DNA from 3 places in the Collibacillus ludicampi genome. Region 2 is predicted to be linked to each of the others. Evidence: riboswitches for the same ligand, from Rfam matches in the RefSeq annotation. Region 2 holds a riboswitch; each other region holds the start of a gene.
The links. Region 2 has a riboswitch for cyclic di-GMP ahead of DNHGIG_RS20550 (hypothetical protein). Riboswitches for the same ligand answer to the same signal wherever they lie in the genome.

Region 1 (4,197 bases), on a different contig from region 2:
CTGCAGCAGCAGCTCCTTACTCGTGCTAAATTGTAATGTCCTTGGTGTTTCTCTCACTGGAGTACCGTATTAAAGGAGTTCTTTTAAAGAAAGGAGACAGTATCATGTACGGAACATTCGGTGGTTTTACTCGTTGGGCAGTAGTATTCCTAATCATTTTCGTGCTGTTTATCCTGCTCATTCCTGGAACCTACTAATCTCCATAAATACAGAAATAAAAAATTCCTCCTGAACGCCTCTGTAGATTCGTCTACAGGGGCGGTATGACTGTATATAGTTCATCCCCTTTTTTTGGTGTTTGCTCAAACCAGGAAGCTTGATTTGGGCTATTTAATTTCTGGGAGGTGAGTCTATGAGTGTGAGTCCAGCATATTGCAGAAGCCTTCTCGGACAGTGGGTAGAATGTCATTCGGCATACGGAGTACATTATGGTATCTTGCATGAAGTTCGTCCGGACGGAATTGTTCTTGCAATGCCTCGTGGAAGAATGACAGGAGTCGTTGGTGAATCAGAAGACCTGAAAGTAAAATACACGGATCATTCGTTGAAACCGGATTACGAGACTGTCCAATTTTTTAGACCCTTTTTCAACCCATTCTTCTTTATCCCCTTCTTCCTACTCTTCGCTCTTAGACGACGATTTTTTTAGTTAATTGAATCATTTTCACGGGGAGTAATTTTTTAACTCCTCTTTTTTTATTTAATTAGATTCATTGTTTTTATAAATAATACCTCTTTATAGGTGAAGGGATATATCTACCAAGGACTCAAATCTCTCCCTTAGGGAATTTGTGGTATCTAGCTGGGACCAACTAGGTTAGAGATCATCAAGTTCAGCAAAGCTGATGTTGACGATGGAACATGTAGGAAATATGAGAACAGGGGGGATCAGTGCCATTTGAAGACCTGCTTGATCTAGCGCAACGATACGCCCAACGAACGCTACTCCATCTACGATGGTGAATAATCATCGCGGGCAAATTCGAGCAAAGTTTCCCGAAATGTTTTTCTTCAGGCCGAAATTAATTTAAGGGATTATTATCGCGCACCGATTGAGTTGTTTTTTAAACCGGACAAAGGGTTTTACGCGATTATTGAACAGGCTTATAGATAGTTAGTTAATAGTAATGTTGGTATACAAAAAGTGTTCTTCCAATACAGGTGGAACCTTTTATTTTGAATAAAGAAGCCGTCTAGTGTTACCGGAGGTATTGGACCCGAAAAAAGACAATCGTACCTCTTAAGCCCCTTAAACTAGTTTCTGGTTTCTTTGCATGTTTGATGTGTTCCATCTTTCCAAGTGGTGTGTTCCAGACTCTTAAGGAGATGGTCGCCAACGAGTTTGTTAAAGTACGTAGACAGTTGATGAGCAATCTCATTTTCTTAGTGGATCAAACGTGGAGAAAAATTATTGTCGATTTATTGCGCTTTTTGTCGAAAAGTAATAAAATACAAGAGTGGGACACCCATCCCCTATTGCTTTGAACATATCCCATCTCTATATTTTTCGCGGTTATCTTTACCGCATTTTTTTCTATTTATAAAACGAACGAAAAAACCGCTAAAAAGCGGTTTAAAACGAATTATCCATTGGATTGTATTTTTTCTTTGATCTTCTCTGCTAAGGGGGTTGCTTCTAATTCATCTTTTAAATTTCGATATTCTTCAAGAAATGAAGAAACATCTGGTTTTATACCTTTTTGTTTACATTCTCGAGCCATGAGACGAAGATAGTAAAGAAACATCACTTCCGAGAATGTCGTCTCAGTTTTTGGACTACGGCTGAGATGTTCACCTGTTTTTATAATCCCTTTTTTTATTTGATCAACTTTGCGCCGAACACTAGAAAATGGAAGCCCTAGAGATATTGAAAGTTGCCGGATCGACATGTGAGGAAGATTTTCCTTTATGTAGGCAACTTCCGAATGCGTCCAACAATGATGTACCATCGAACGATTCTTGTATCTCTTTTCCCCCATTGCTTTAAATTCCCTCTCTCTAATTTTGATCTATGCTAATGGTTTTCAAAAAGAAAAAGAATTCCACCCTGCTTAAATCACTTGAACAAGGCGGAATTCTTCTTTCCACCTCTTCGGTAACTGGCTGGCATAGTCATTGACCGTAGCCCCTATAGCTTTGCGTCCCTGGCTTTCGCCAAGTTTGCCATTATCGGAGGTTTGATTTTAGTAGTATTAATTTTCTTCATCTATTTTTCTACAAAATATGACAAAATACAAGTCTTATTATTTTATGTTGCAGGACTAAGCCCTCGTAGTGGCAACTTGTTTGGGATGGTCGGCTGGTTCGAATGTACATACGTGCACTTTCACTTGGACACACAGGGGAGTGACTATGTGGAGGATGGCGAGATCCACGACCGTATGCCGGTGATTCTTCGGCCTGAAGATGAAGCGATCTGGATGGATCGGAAGAAGCAGGATGTTAAGTTACTACAGTCATTGCTTGTGCCCTACCCTGCTGAGGAGATGAGAGCGTATCCGGTATCGCCACTCGTCGGGAATGTGAAGAACGATTCGGTGGAGTGTATTTTAGAGAGGTTAAATAAATGTATTATTAACAGGGGTGAGGAAAAAGAAAACCAACCCGAGTAAGGTTGGTCATTCTACATCTATAAGGTCTGTCAGTGGAATGTACCGTACATTTCCATCTAGATCCTTACCCGTCAATGTCTTGGCATACGAATCAATCTTCTCTGGGACCATTACCACCAGTTCATGCCCGAACGGATTATACATTGTTACCTTAACGGGTCTTGAATCCTGGATTGCATCGGTAAGTACACGCGACATCTCCTCAATCTTTTGTTCATCTAAGACAGGTCGCGGCTGCCCTTTTGCTTCCTTTTCCAAACGCCGCATGGTCGCACGATGTTCCGGAAGAATGATGCGCATGGATTCGAAGATGTTTCCGTCGATTATTCGCATGTTGTTTTCCCTCCCCAAAACAAGAACGTATGTTCTTATTATATGAGGTTGGGAAATAAAAGTCTTCAATAGGTCCAGTAGATCCAGTATGTCCAGAAGGGTATGGCAGGTACACCAGGTATGGCAGGTACACCAGGTATGGCAGGTACACCAGGTATGGCAGGTACTTGTCGTCCTGGAGGACCCTGAGTACCAATTGGCTCTTGTATCCCCATCCTCTTTGGTCCTGGTGGGCCGGGAGGGCCATAAGGTGCGCATCCTGCATTAATAACGAATTGTGGGTCGTAGAGGGCTTTCATATCCACAATTACGACTCTCCCCTCATTTCCGGTGAAGTTCAGTTTACTCAAGCACATACGCCCAGTGTAATACCACTAACATATTACGTGTGTACATGGGTGAATGACTAAACTTTTGCCTATTATTTGTAAATTATCCTCACGATCACCTCACAAGGCAGTATATGTTCCTCAGCTACACGCTAGGGTTTTGTATTTTCATTCGCAGATCAGAACACTATAATAAGAACATACGTTCTCGTTATAGGTGATCATAATGGAAGTACGCGCAACTGAATTGATCCGCGAGTTCTTGCTTCGAGAGCTGATGTTGAAGATGATCGAGCGAGAGATGAAGACTTCGCAACCCTGGACACATGGAATATTTAAATCTGTGAAGGGAAGAATCTCGGAAGAGATGGTCGCCTTAAGGAGGCAGTTACATAAAAAGGAATGGCGACTGTGGGTGTGATGGTGGAGTATAAGGAGAAGGGGCAAATTAAGAGGGCACCGTACATGCCGCCGATGCTTGAGGCGGAGGCGGTGGGGAGATTGGAGAATATGTAGGAGTCCCGGCTAGGCCGGAAAATCTCTTCTCTGACTCTCGATCACCGACGACCTGTGGTACGGCGACGTCTCTCTGGCTCAGCCTCTCGCTCACGTCTCTCAACCTCAGATTCAGCCTCTCGTCTTGATATATACAAATTCATGCCTGTTGCTTGTGATGCTCACAGTATCGCTCTCTTGTGAGGTTCGGGCATCCGATATGAGCGCATGGTTTCTGTTGTCGTTGCGGCATGATGATCACCTCAATGCAAAAGAAAAAGCACCCGAAGGTTAGTGTGCACCCCTTAAAGTAGACAGTGGAAAAACCCCTAGGGAACATCCATAATACTTTAGGGGGTGCATCTTTGTTATGGCAAAAAAGGGACAGAAATTTAAGACATATAGTTTTGAGTTAAAAAAGCAAGCGG
Region 2 (4,197 bases):
CACTATCTTAAAATCGTGGACGTATATTTGAATCTCAGACACTTATCCTTGCGAAATCCACGCTACCAACTCCTCTCTTTTCAGACCAATGTCACGGAACGGATCTATGGCCGCGAACGCATTCATCCGGATGCCTTGTCCATTCTACAAGTGGGGGATAAAAAGATGGGTACATTTTGGGAAGTGGATACCGGTGAGGAAACCATACGCCGCATCATTCACGAAAAAGTAGAGAAATACGAGTCATTGGAACGATCCGGAGCCATCCAAAAACGATTTCCGGGTGCTCCCTTTTTCCCGATTGTAGTTCTCACATCCGGAAAAGAACGAGCTTTCAATCTCGAAAGACGCATAAAGGACAGTCAATCGAACAAAGACATTCGCTTTATCATTGGAGCCCATGATGACGATCTTGAAACCTTACTGTTTGGGGGAAGCCAACATGAAGCTCATCGTATGGTACGTTCGGCGGGAAACGAAAGCTAATCACATCTGGACGGTCGTCAAGATCAAAGCCTGCGAACATCACAAGCTGCTCGGCATCCTTGGGGCGATCTCCGTGTCCCTAGCGCTTCGAAGTCCGTCGATCGCCCATGCAGAGACACTCCATGCGGCGGCTCCTTACGATCCACAAGTCGTTCAAGCGACAAGAGACGTATTGGATGCGCTAGGAATGAATACGGAGGGAATGACCGGCCAACAGATCATGCAGGAGGCACAACGGTTTTCTTCTTCTCCGAAGGAATTACAGGCAGGGGGCTTTTTTTCAGGACTCGGAAAGATGATCGTCTATATCGTTAGGGAAAAAGCCCGTCAAAAACACCAGCAGGAATACGAGTTTGAAAAGAATCTGGAAGAGGAACTGAGAAAACAAATTTCGGAGCGGATCACGCATGACGATCCCCTCGATTATCCGGGCCTTTTGAAATACGATTCCTACCTTAAAATTCTGCGGAAATGCCGGACTCCAGCCGATCTGCAACGAATTCTGGATCATATTGAAGAATGGGGAATCCAGAGAGATGGGGTGGACGGGTTTACGTTGAATCAGAAGTTTAAGGAGCTGTATGAGGAAATCAGCCAAATACAGGAGGACATCTTGAATAAAAAGATCCATCGCATGGATGAAATTATGGATGATTTCTTGCACCGCTATAGACACTTTAGCCTTCCTTCAACGAATGAGTCATCAGACACTCTGATTATACCTAATCACTCGATAGTCCCCATATGGGACTTACCACAAGTTCCAATGCCAAGAATTTTTATGACAGAGATTCCTATCTCTCTTTAACACCACCAACAGTAAAGGTCATACTAACGACAAAAGATCAGTGATATGTTTTATAAACTTTTTCGTTACCTTTACATTAAATTAATTATGAAATAATAAATTTAGTATAGAAAATTTAGAGAGAGGGATATTTAAAGCAATGGGGGAAAAAAGCTCCATCTCTTCATTTTTGAACAATCAATTTTTCATGGGGGCTAGGGGTGGATATAGAATGGAACGTTGCTCGTTTCCAGGATGTAATTACGTGGCAGAAGTGGTTTTGAATCGTCATACCCTCGCTGAACATGGCATGAAGAAATCAGACGTTATAAAAAAATATGGTTCATTTACGGTCAAATTTTGTGTTCTCAATAAACGAATCAACCGATGGATACAAGAAGAAACTCCGAGCATAACCTATAATTCCTTCAATTTTTGAGTGTGAAATAACGATGAGCGACCTATCACTCCACAGTCCCCAATTGGGACTCAACACAAAATCCAATGCCAAGAATTTTTGTTACACCACTTTACAAAAACTATGTGTTTACGTTTGTTTACGAGGGATTGGTCCTGTAACATAAAAAACTAAGACTTGTATTTTGTCATATTTTGTATAAAAATAAGGGAAGAAATTTACACTACTAAAATCTAACCTCCGATAATGGCAAACCTGGCGAAAGCCAGGGACGCAAAGCTAGAGGGGCTACGGTCAATGACTATGCCAGCCAGTTACCGAAGAGGTGGAATAAAGAAATCCACCTTATGTAAGGTGGATTTCTTTACTTTTTCGAAAGCAATTAGTAGATCAAAATTAGAAAGAGGGAAATGTAAAGCAATGGGGGAGAAGAGATACAAGAATCGTTCGATGGTACATCATTGTTGGACGCATTCGGAAGTTGCCTTCATAAAAGAAAATCTTCATCACATGTCGATCCGGCAACTTTCCATGTCTCTAGGGCTTCCATTTTCAAGTGTTCGGCGTAAGGTTGATCAAATAAAAAAAGGAATTATAAAAACAGGTGAACATCTCAGCCGTAATCCGAAAACTGATACCATATTCTCGGAAGTGGTGTTTCTTTACTATCTTCGTGTTATGGCCCGAGAATGCAAGAAAAAAGGTATAAAGCCGGATGTCTCTTCATTTCTTGATGAATATCGAAACTTAAAAGGGGAATTAGAAGCAACCCCCATAGCAAAGACAATCAAAAAACAAATGAATCGATTGGATCGTTCGTTTGAAACCGCTCTTTAGCGCTTTTTTTCGTGCGTATTATAAAATCGAATAAAAAAAGATGCGGTATGGCTTACCGCACTGATGTCATGCTAGATGGATGATTCGCTTACACTTCAATATTTTATGCTTCTTCGACAAAAATTTCAATATATCGACAAACTTCGACATATTATGTCGATGCAAAAAAGACCCTCAAAGAGGATCTCTTTTGCACCAAATTGGTGTGACTAGTCAATGCATCATAACCGAGAACATTTCTATTATAACCATCTTCGCTAGACGACCTGTTTTAGCAAAGAAGGAAATGATCAGGGATTCCTATCGCATAAGGAAAATTTATATATAAATGGTTAATATTATAATTAATTGGGTAATGATACAAATATTCAACGAAAATTAACAAAAAATCACATAGTATTTAACAAGATATTGATATTCTATTTATTAAATAGAATATTAATAAAATATATATTTAGATAAGAGGGTGATATTTTATGTCAAGATTTGGACGTTATAGTTTTTTTCAGCTTCCTGACCTTATGGAAGAGATACGTAAACATTTACGAATTGCTGTTGTGTACGGTGGGGACAGTAGTGAGGAAAATGCAGTCATTAATAAGACACGGAATTATAGATCATGGAAAAGTTATAAGACAGTAGCATATGATATTCAAAATGCTCTTCGTGAAAATGGATTTCAATGGGTCACTATTTTTCCAGATGATATGTCCCTTATCGATAACCTGAAAAAAGAACAAATACAATTCGTTTGGCTCAACACTGGTGGGGTTCAAGGAATTAACCCAATGTCACATACGGCTGGAATATTAGAAATGTTGGGTATCCCGTATGTTGGACATAATCCAATCAACGCAACTTTATTAGATAATAAACATATATTCAAACATTTATTACATAGTTACGGGATCCCAACCGCTCCATTTGTCACCTGGGATGGTTCGAAAGGAGACTTTCTACCATCTGCCAACGAGGAATTTCAAAATACCTTTGCCAAATATGACGGCCCATTTATTGTTAAACCGGTATCAGGAAGAGCTTCTTTACATGTTCATTACGTTGAAAAACTCAGTGATTTAACAGTGAAAGTAAAAGAAGTATATAATCAAACTCATAATCTTGTCATGATTGAAAAATATTTATCGGGTAGGGAATTTTGCGCCTCTGTATATGGACATGTACAGTATAAAGAGGGTCAATTCTTTAAACATCCAGATCCTCAAGTTTTTTCTGTGTCGGAACGTGTGTTTGAACCAGGGGAAATGATTTTTACTTCTATGGATCAAAAACAAATTAGTGAAAAAAGGGTAACGTTGTTAAATGGAAAGAAAGAAGAAAAACTTCTATCTGATATTGTTCAAATCACACAAAAAGTTTATGAAGCATTCCATTTATCATCTCTGATTCGATTGGATATTAGAGCTGATGAAAATGGAAACTTGAATATACTTGAGGTTAATCCGAAACCGGATTTGAAAAGACCCGCTGATAATATAACCAGTATCGTTTGTCTCGGACTAAAGGAAATGGGGATCAATTATAAAGACTTAATTACTGGTATCTTAGCGGATCGTATAGATAAGTTATTATCCAATGAAGAAGTGAATCTGTTTCAATTTCATCATTATAAAGGTGTATCTGCTTAAAGTTAATCTTATCGAAACATAGA
Region 3 (4,197 bases), on a different contig from region 2:
TTACCAGACGGAACGACCGCCCCGGGCCGAATGGAAGGCATACGGTCAGAGGGCATCACATTCCTTTCGTTTTGTAAGGCATTCTTGGTTCCTTTGGCAAACTCCAGAACATCCGCTTCCGTAATTCGTCCCAAACTTCTTTGTACTTGATGTAAATCAACGCCCAGTTTCATAGCCAATCGACGAACAGCTGGGGTTGCAAGAGGAGGAAAATTATCATCCTTGAGAAGTAAAGGTTTTATCGGCTCTTTTTCAATGGTTTGTTCCCTGCCGCCCACTTTGTCTGGCTTATGGACTGTATATTCCTCCGAAGTCGCAGGCGGTTTATCGGCTGTTGAGGTCACTTCGCCGATAATCCCAATCACCTCCCCCACCGCCACTGTCTCTCCCGCCCGTTTTAAAATCTCCTGTAATACACCGCTTTCAGGTGCGATCACATCAACGTTAACCTTATCGGTCTCAAGTGCTGCAATCGGTTCTCCCTCGGTGATCGATTCCCCCTCATTTTTCAGCCATTTCTGTATGGTTGCTTCAAGAATTGATTCTCCCAGTTCAGGTACCTTGATCTCACTCATGATCGGGTCCTCCTTACTTTCACACTCAACCTGGTCTAATCAAAATTCAGAGTTTTGTCGATAATCTGTTTCTGGTTGCCCTCATGAACATCCGCCATGCCTTCTGCCGGACTCGAACGTTCAGGCCAACCGATATACCTTAGCGGTGTATGTATCAATGCTTGTAATCGCGGCTGCATGTACATCCATGCTCCCATATTTTTAGGTTCTTCTTGCACCCATACAACTTCACGTAATCGCGGGTATCGTTTTAACACCTGTAACAAATCATCCTGCGGGAACGGATACAACTGTTCGACTCGGACAATCGCCAACCGATTTGTTGCAAATGCTCCTGTTTCTAGTGCCGCACTTAGGTCAATCGCAACTTTACCTGTACACAGGATCAACCGCTCGACTTCTTTTCCGTTATTGGCGGTATAAGGGTCGTCCAGAACCCGCAAAAAACGCCTCTGTTCAAGTTCAGCCGGATGTGAAGCGGCTCGCGGATTCCTAAGCAAGCTTTTTGGAGTCATTAAGATTAAAGGCTTGGGTGTTTGTGCGCAAACGTGCGGCTTGAAGCCGCAGTAAATGAAAATACTGGGCTGCACTCGTCACGTTGGCAACTGACAATGTATCCTAATATCCTCTTGATCGGTCCGCCTGTATCCGGGAAAACGATGCTGGCCCGCCGACTCCCCACAATCCTTCCCCCACTTCCTTTTCAAGAAGCGTTAGAAGTAACCAAAATCTACTCGGCAGCAGGATTGTTGAAAGAAAAATCAGCGCTCATTACAAACAGGCCTTTTCGCGCACCCCATCATACGATCTCCGGTTCTGGATTGATCGGCGGCGGGTCGATCCCAAAAACAGGAGAAGTTTCACTTGCACACGGAGGCGTCCTCTTTCATGATGAACTGCCCGAGTTCAGCAAATCAGCGATAGAGATGTTACGCTTTCAACTGATCACCGCAACGAATCTATGTCGATTTATTGCGCTTTTTGTCGAAAAGTAATAAAATACAAGCGTAGGACACCCATCCCCCCCTATTGCTTTGAGCATATCCCTATCTTTTTCGCGGTCATCTTACCGCTTTTTTTATTCGATTTTATAATACGAACAAAAAAACCGCTAAAAAGCGGTTTAAAACGAACTATCCAATGGATTGTATCTGTTCTTTGATCTTCTCTGCTAAGGGGGTTGCTTCTAATTCCCCTTTTATTTTTCGATATTCTTCAAGAAATGAAGAGACATCGGGCTTTACACCTCTTTGTTTACATTCACGGGCCATAATACGAAGATAGTAAAGAAACATCACTTCCGAGAATGTCGTCTCAGTTTTCGGAGAACGGCAGAGATGTTCACCTGTTTTTATGATCCCTTTTTTAATTTGATCAACCTTTCGACGAACACTGGAAAATGGAAGCCCTAGAGATATTGAAAGTTGCCGGACCGACATGCGATGAAGATTTTCCTTTATGAAGGCAACTTCCGAATGCGTCCAACAATGGTGTACCATCGAACGATTCTTGTATCTCTTTTCCCCCATTGTCTTAAATTTTCCTCTCTCTAATTTTGATCTATACGAATTGATTTCAAAAAAAGAATTCCACCTTGCTTTGAGCAACTTGAACTAGGTGGAATTCTTTATTCCACCTCTTCGGTAACTGGCTGGCATAGTCATTGACCGTAGCCCCTCTAGCTTTGCGTCCTTGGCTTTCGCCAAGTTTGCCATTATCGGAGGATTAACTTTGATCAGGATATTAAGTTAGTTCTTGAATTGCGGATCGTGACCTGTTCTGCCACTTGTTTTTTATGCTTATTGTCTCAATGAAAGATCTAGGAAACATTCCTCCCACTGCCCTAGCAATAGGAGGACACCTATATGTTTTTATCAAGCATATGTCTAACACTATACAAACGCTTATTGAATCCTTACATTGTTATACCGTCAAATCTTAAATTCGCCAACCAATTCTTTTAACCGGTTGGCCTGATCACTTAACGTGTCTGTCGCCTGAGCGATTTCCTCTATAGCCGCCAATTGTTCTTGTGCGGTACCAGCTATGGAGCGGGTATTTTCTAACGATGTTTCTGTAATCTGTGCCGTCTCTTCTGCCGATGCGGACAATTGTTCCGATGTGGCGGAAATCTCCTGAATGACGGCCGAGACATTCTGGATTTGTTGTGAGACATTGTCAATCAAGTGGGAGATCCGTTCAAATGAATCCCCGGCCGTACGTACCTGGTTGCTCCCGGAAACCACCACCTGAGTAACCTGACTCATGGCTTCTACCGATTTCAGAGAGTGCGCCTGAATCTCGTGGAGCAGATTGGTAATCTCACTGGCCGATTGGGAGGATTTTTCGGCGAGTTTGCGGACTTCGTCGGCAACCACTGCAAATCCCCGTCCATATTCACCCGCCCGGGCCGCTTCAATGGCCGCATTCAATGCCAACAGGTTGATCTGATCAGCAATGCTAGTGATAAACTCGACCACATGGCCAATTTCATTGGCTCGTCCATGCATTTGGCGCACCAGTTCGGTAGAGTTTTCCACTGAAGATGTTATTAGCTCCATTTGGGAGACCGCTTTTTGAATCGATTGATTTCCGCGACCTGCTTCCTCAGCGGCTTCAATAGATTTTTCCGACACTTCGACAGTGGATTCGTTAATATGTTGGATACCCTTTGCCATATCCTCCATGGCTTTTGAGTTTTCTTTGGCCCCTTGTGCTATCGTTTCACTGCCGGAAGAGACCTCCTGAAGCGATGCGGTCATTTGGTTGATCATGTCTGTAAACATACGGGTATTATCAGACAAATCCTTGGAGGATGCAGCCACATGTTCCGACGTGGCTGCAACTTGTTCTAGCAAACGCTTCAAGTGAAGTTTCATTTGATTAAAGCTTTCGGCCAATTGCCCCATTTCATCATGACTGGTGATGCTCACTTCGCCGCGAAGATCGCCTTTCGCTAGTGTTTGGGTATGGGAAACGAGAAGTCGCAAAGGTTTGGTAAATTGTTTGGATAAGAAATAACCAGCGATGCTTCCTAGCAGAATCATGATTCCTGTAACTATAATACTGATCTGGATGATTTCGCTTCTCAATTGATCCACGAATCTGGCATCCATATCAATCCCTAGTATCATATGGGTTCCAGCGATAGGTACAAACACAGACTTATGAACTCCAAAGTCGTCTTTGTAAATACTGCTAATCTGCATAGAGCCTTGTAAAGCTTTGTTCATTTCATCGGTAAAGGGATACTCCGCATTGCGCTGGTCAGCCGCTTCACTCAAAGCAACGATATACGTTTTCTCTTTCTTTCCCAGTACATAGACGTTTTCCACACCCAACTGCTTTTTCTCTTCATTTAAAAAGGACAGCAACTTGTTGTATGCTTCATTGGATCCTTGATCCGATTGAATGACAAGATTCTTATCCAATTTCTCCTGAACCCAACTAATATTCGTTTTTAACGTTCGGTCAAACTCTGGTAGCACATGATTATCGACAATATAATTTGCCGATTTATAGGCGATCGTACTAAAGCAAAGAGAAATAACGATCACCAATAGGGTGAAAGATAGGATCAATTTTTTTGAAATCGAATTTCTGATAGAAAGTTGATTGTGAA

Region 1: it holds a riboswitch for cyclic di-GMP, as region 2 does, so the genes downstream of both, DNHGIG_RS16715 (hypothetical protein) here and DNHGIG_RS20550 (hypothetical protein) in region 2, are expected to answer to the same signal.
Region 3: it holds a riboswitch for cyclic di-GMP, as region 2 does, so the genes downstream of both, DNHGIG_RS16785 (hypothetical protein) here and DNHGIG_RS20550 (hypothetical protein) in region 2, are expected to answer to the same signal.

Annotation. Positions count from the first base shown of each region.
Region 1 is NZ_BOQE01000001.1:3,288,515-3,292,711, reverse strand. Features, by position in the region: gene DNHGIG_RS16725 (hypothetical protein) at 1-29, shown strand, start outside; gene DNHGIG_RS16720 (hypothetical protein) at 353-649, shown strand; gene DNHGIG_RS16715 (hypothetical protein) at 1,584-1,889, opposite strand; cyclic di-GMP riboswitch class I at 2,092-2,175, opposite strand; gene DNHGIG_RS21095 (SOS response-associated peptidase family protein) at 2,178-2,612, shown strand; gene DNHGIG_RS16705 (YolD-like family protein) at 2,619-2,945, opposite strand; gene DNHGIG_RS16700 (hypothetical protein) at 3,011-3,250, opposite strand; gene DNHGIG_RS16695 (hypothetical protein) at 3,501-3,695, shown strand; gene DNHGIG_RS21225 (DUF8602 domain-containing protein) at 3,930-4,022, opposite strand; gene DNHGIG_RS16690 (helix-turn-helix domain-containing protein) at 4,140-4,197, shown strand, end outside.
Region 2 is NZ_BOQE01000002.1:34,063-38,259, reverse strand. Features, by position in the region: gene DNHGIG_RS20560 (replication-relaxation family protein) at 1-486, shown strand, start outside; gene DNHGIG_RS20555 (hypothetical protein) at 443-1,294, shown strand; cyclic di-GMP riboswitch class I at 1,930-2,013, shown strand; gene DNHGIG_RS20550 (hypothetical protein) at 2,112-2,528, shown strand; gene DNHGIG_RS20545 (D-alanine--D-alanine ligase family protein) at 3,005-4,174, shown strand.
Region 3 is NZ_BOQE01000001.1:3,303,102-3,307,298, reverse strand. Features, by position in the region: partial or broken gene odhB (2-oxoglutarate dehydrogenase complex dihydrolipoyllysine-residue succinyltransferase) at 1-575, opposite strand, end outside; gene DNHGIG_RS16795 (hypothetical protein) at 611-1,090, opposite strand; partial or broken gene DNHGIG_RS16790 (ATP-binding protein) at 1,196-1,510, shown strand; gene DNHGIG_RS16785 (hypothetical protein) at 1,709-2,104, opposite strand; cyclic di-GMP riboswitch class I at 2,215-2,298, opposite strand; gene DNHGIG_RS16780 (methyl-accepting chemotaxis protein) at 2,507-4,197, opposite strand, start outside.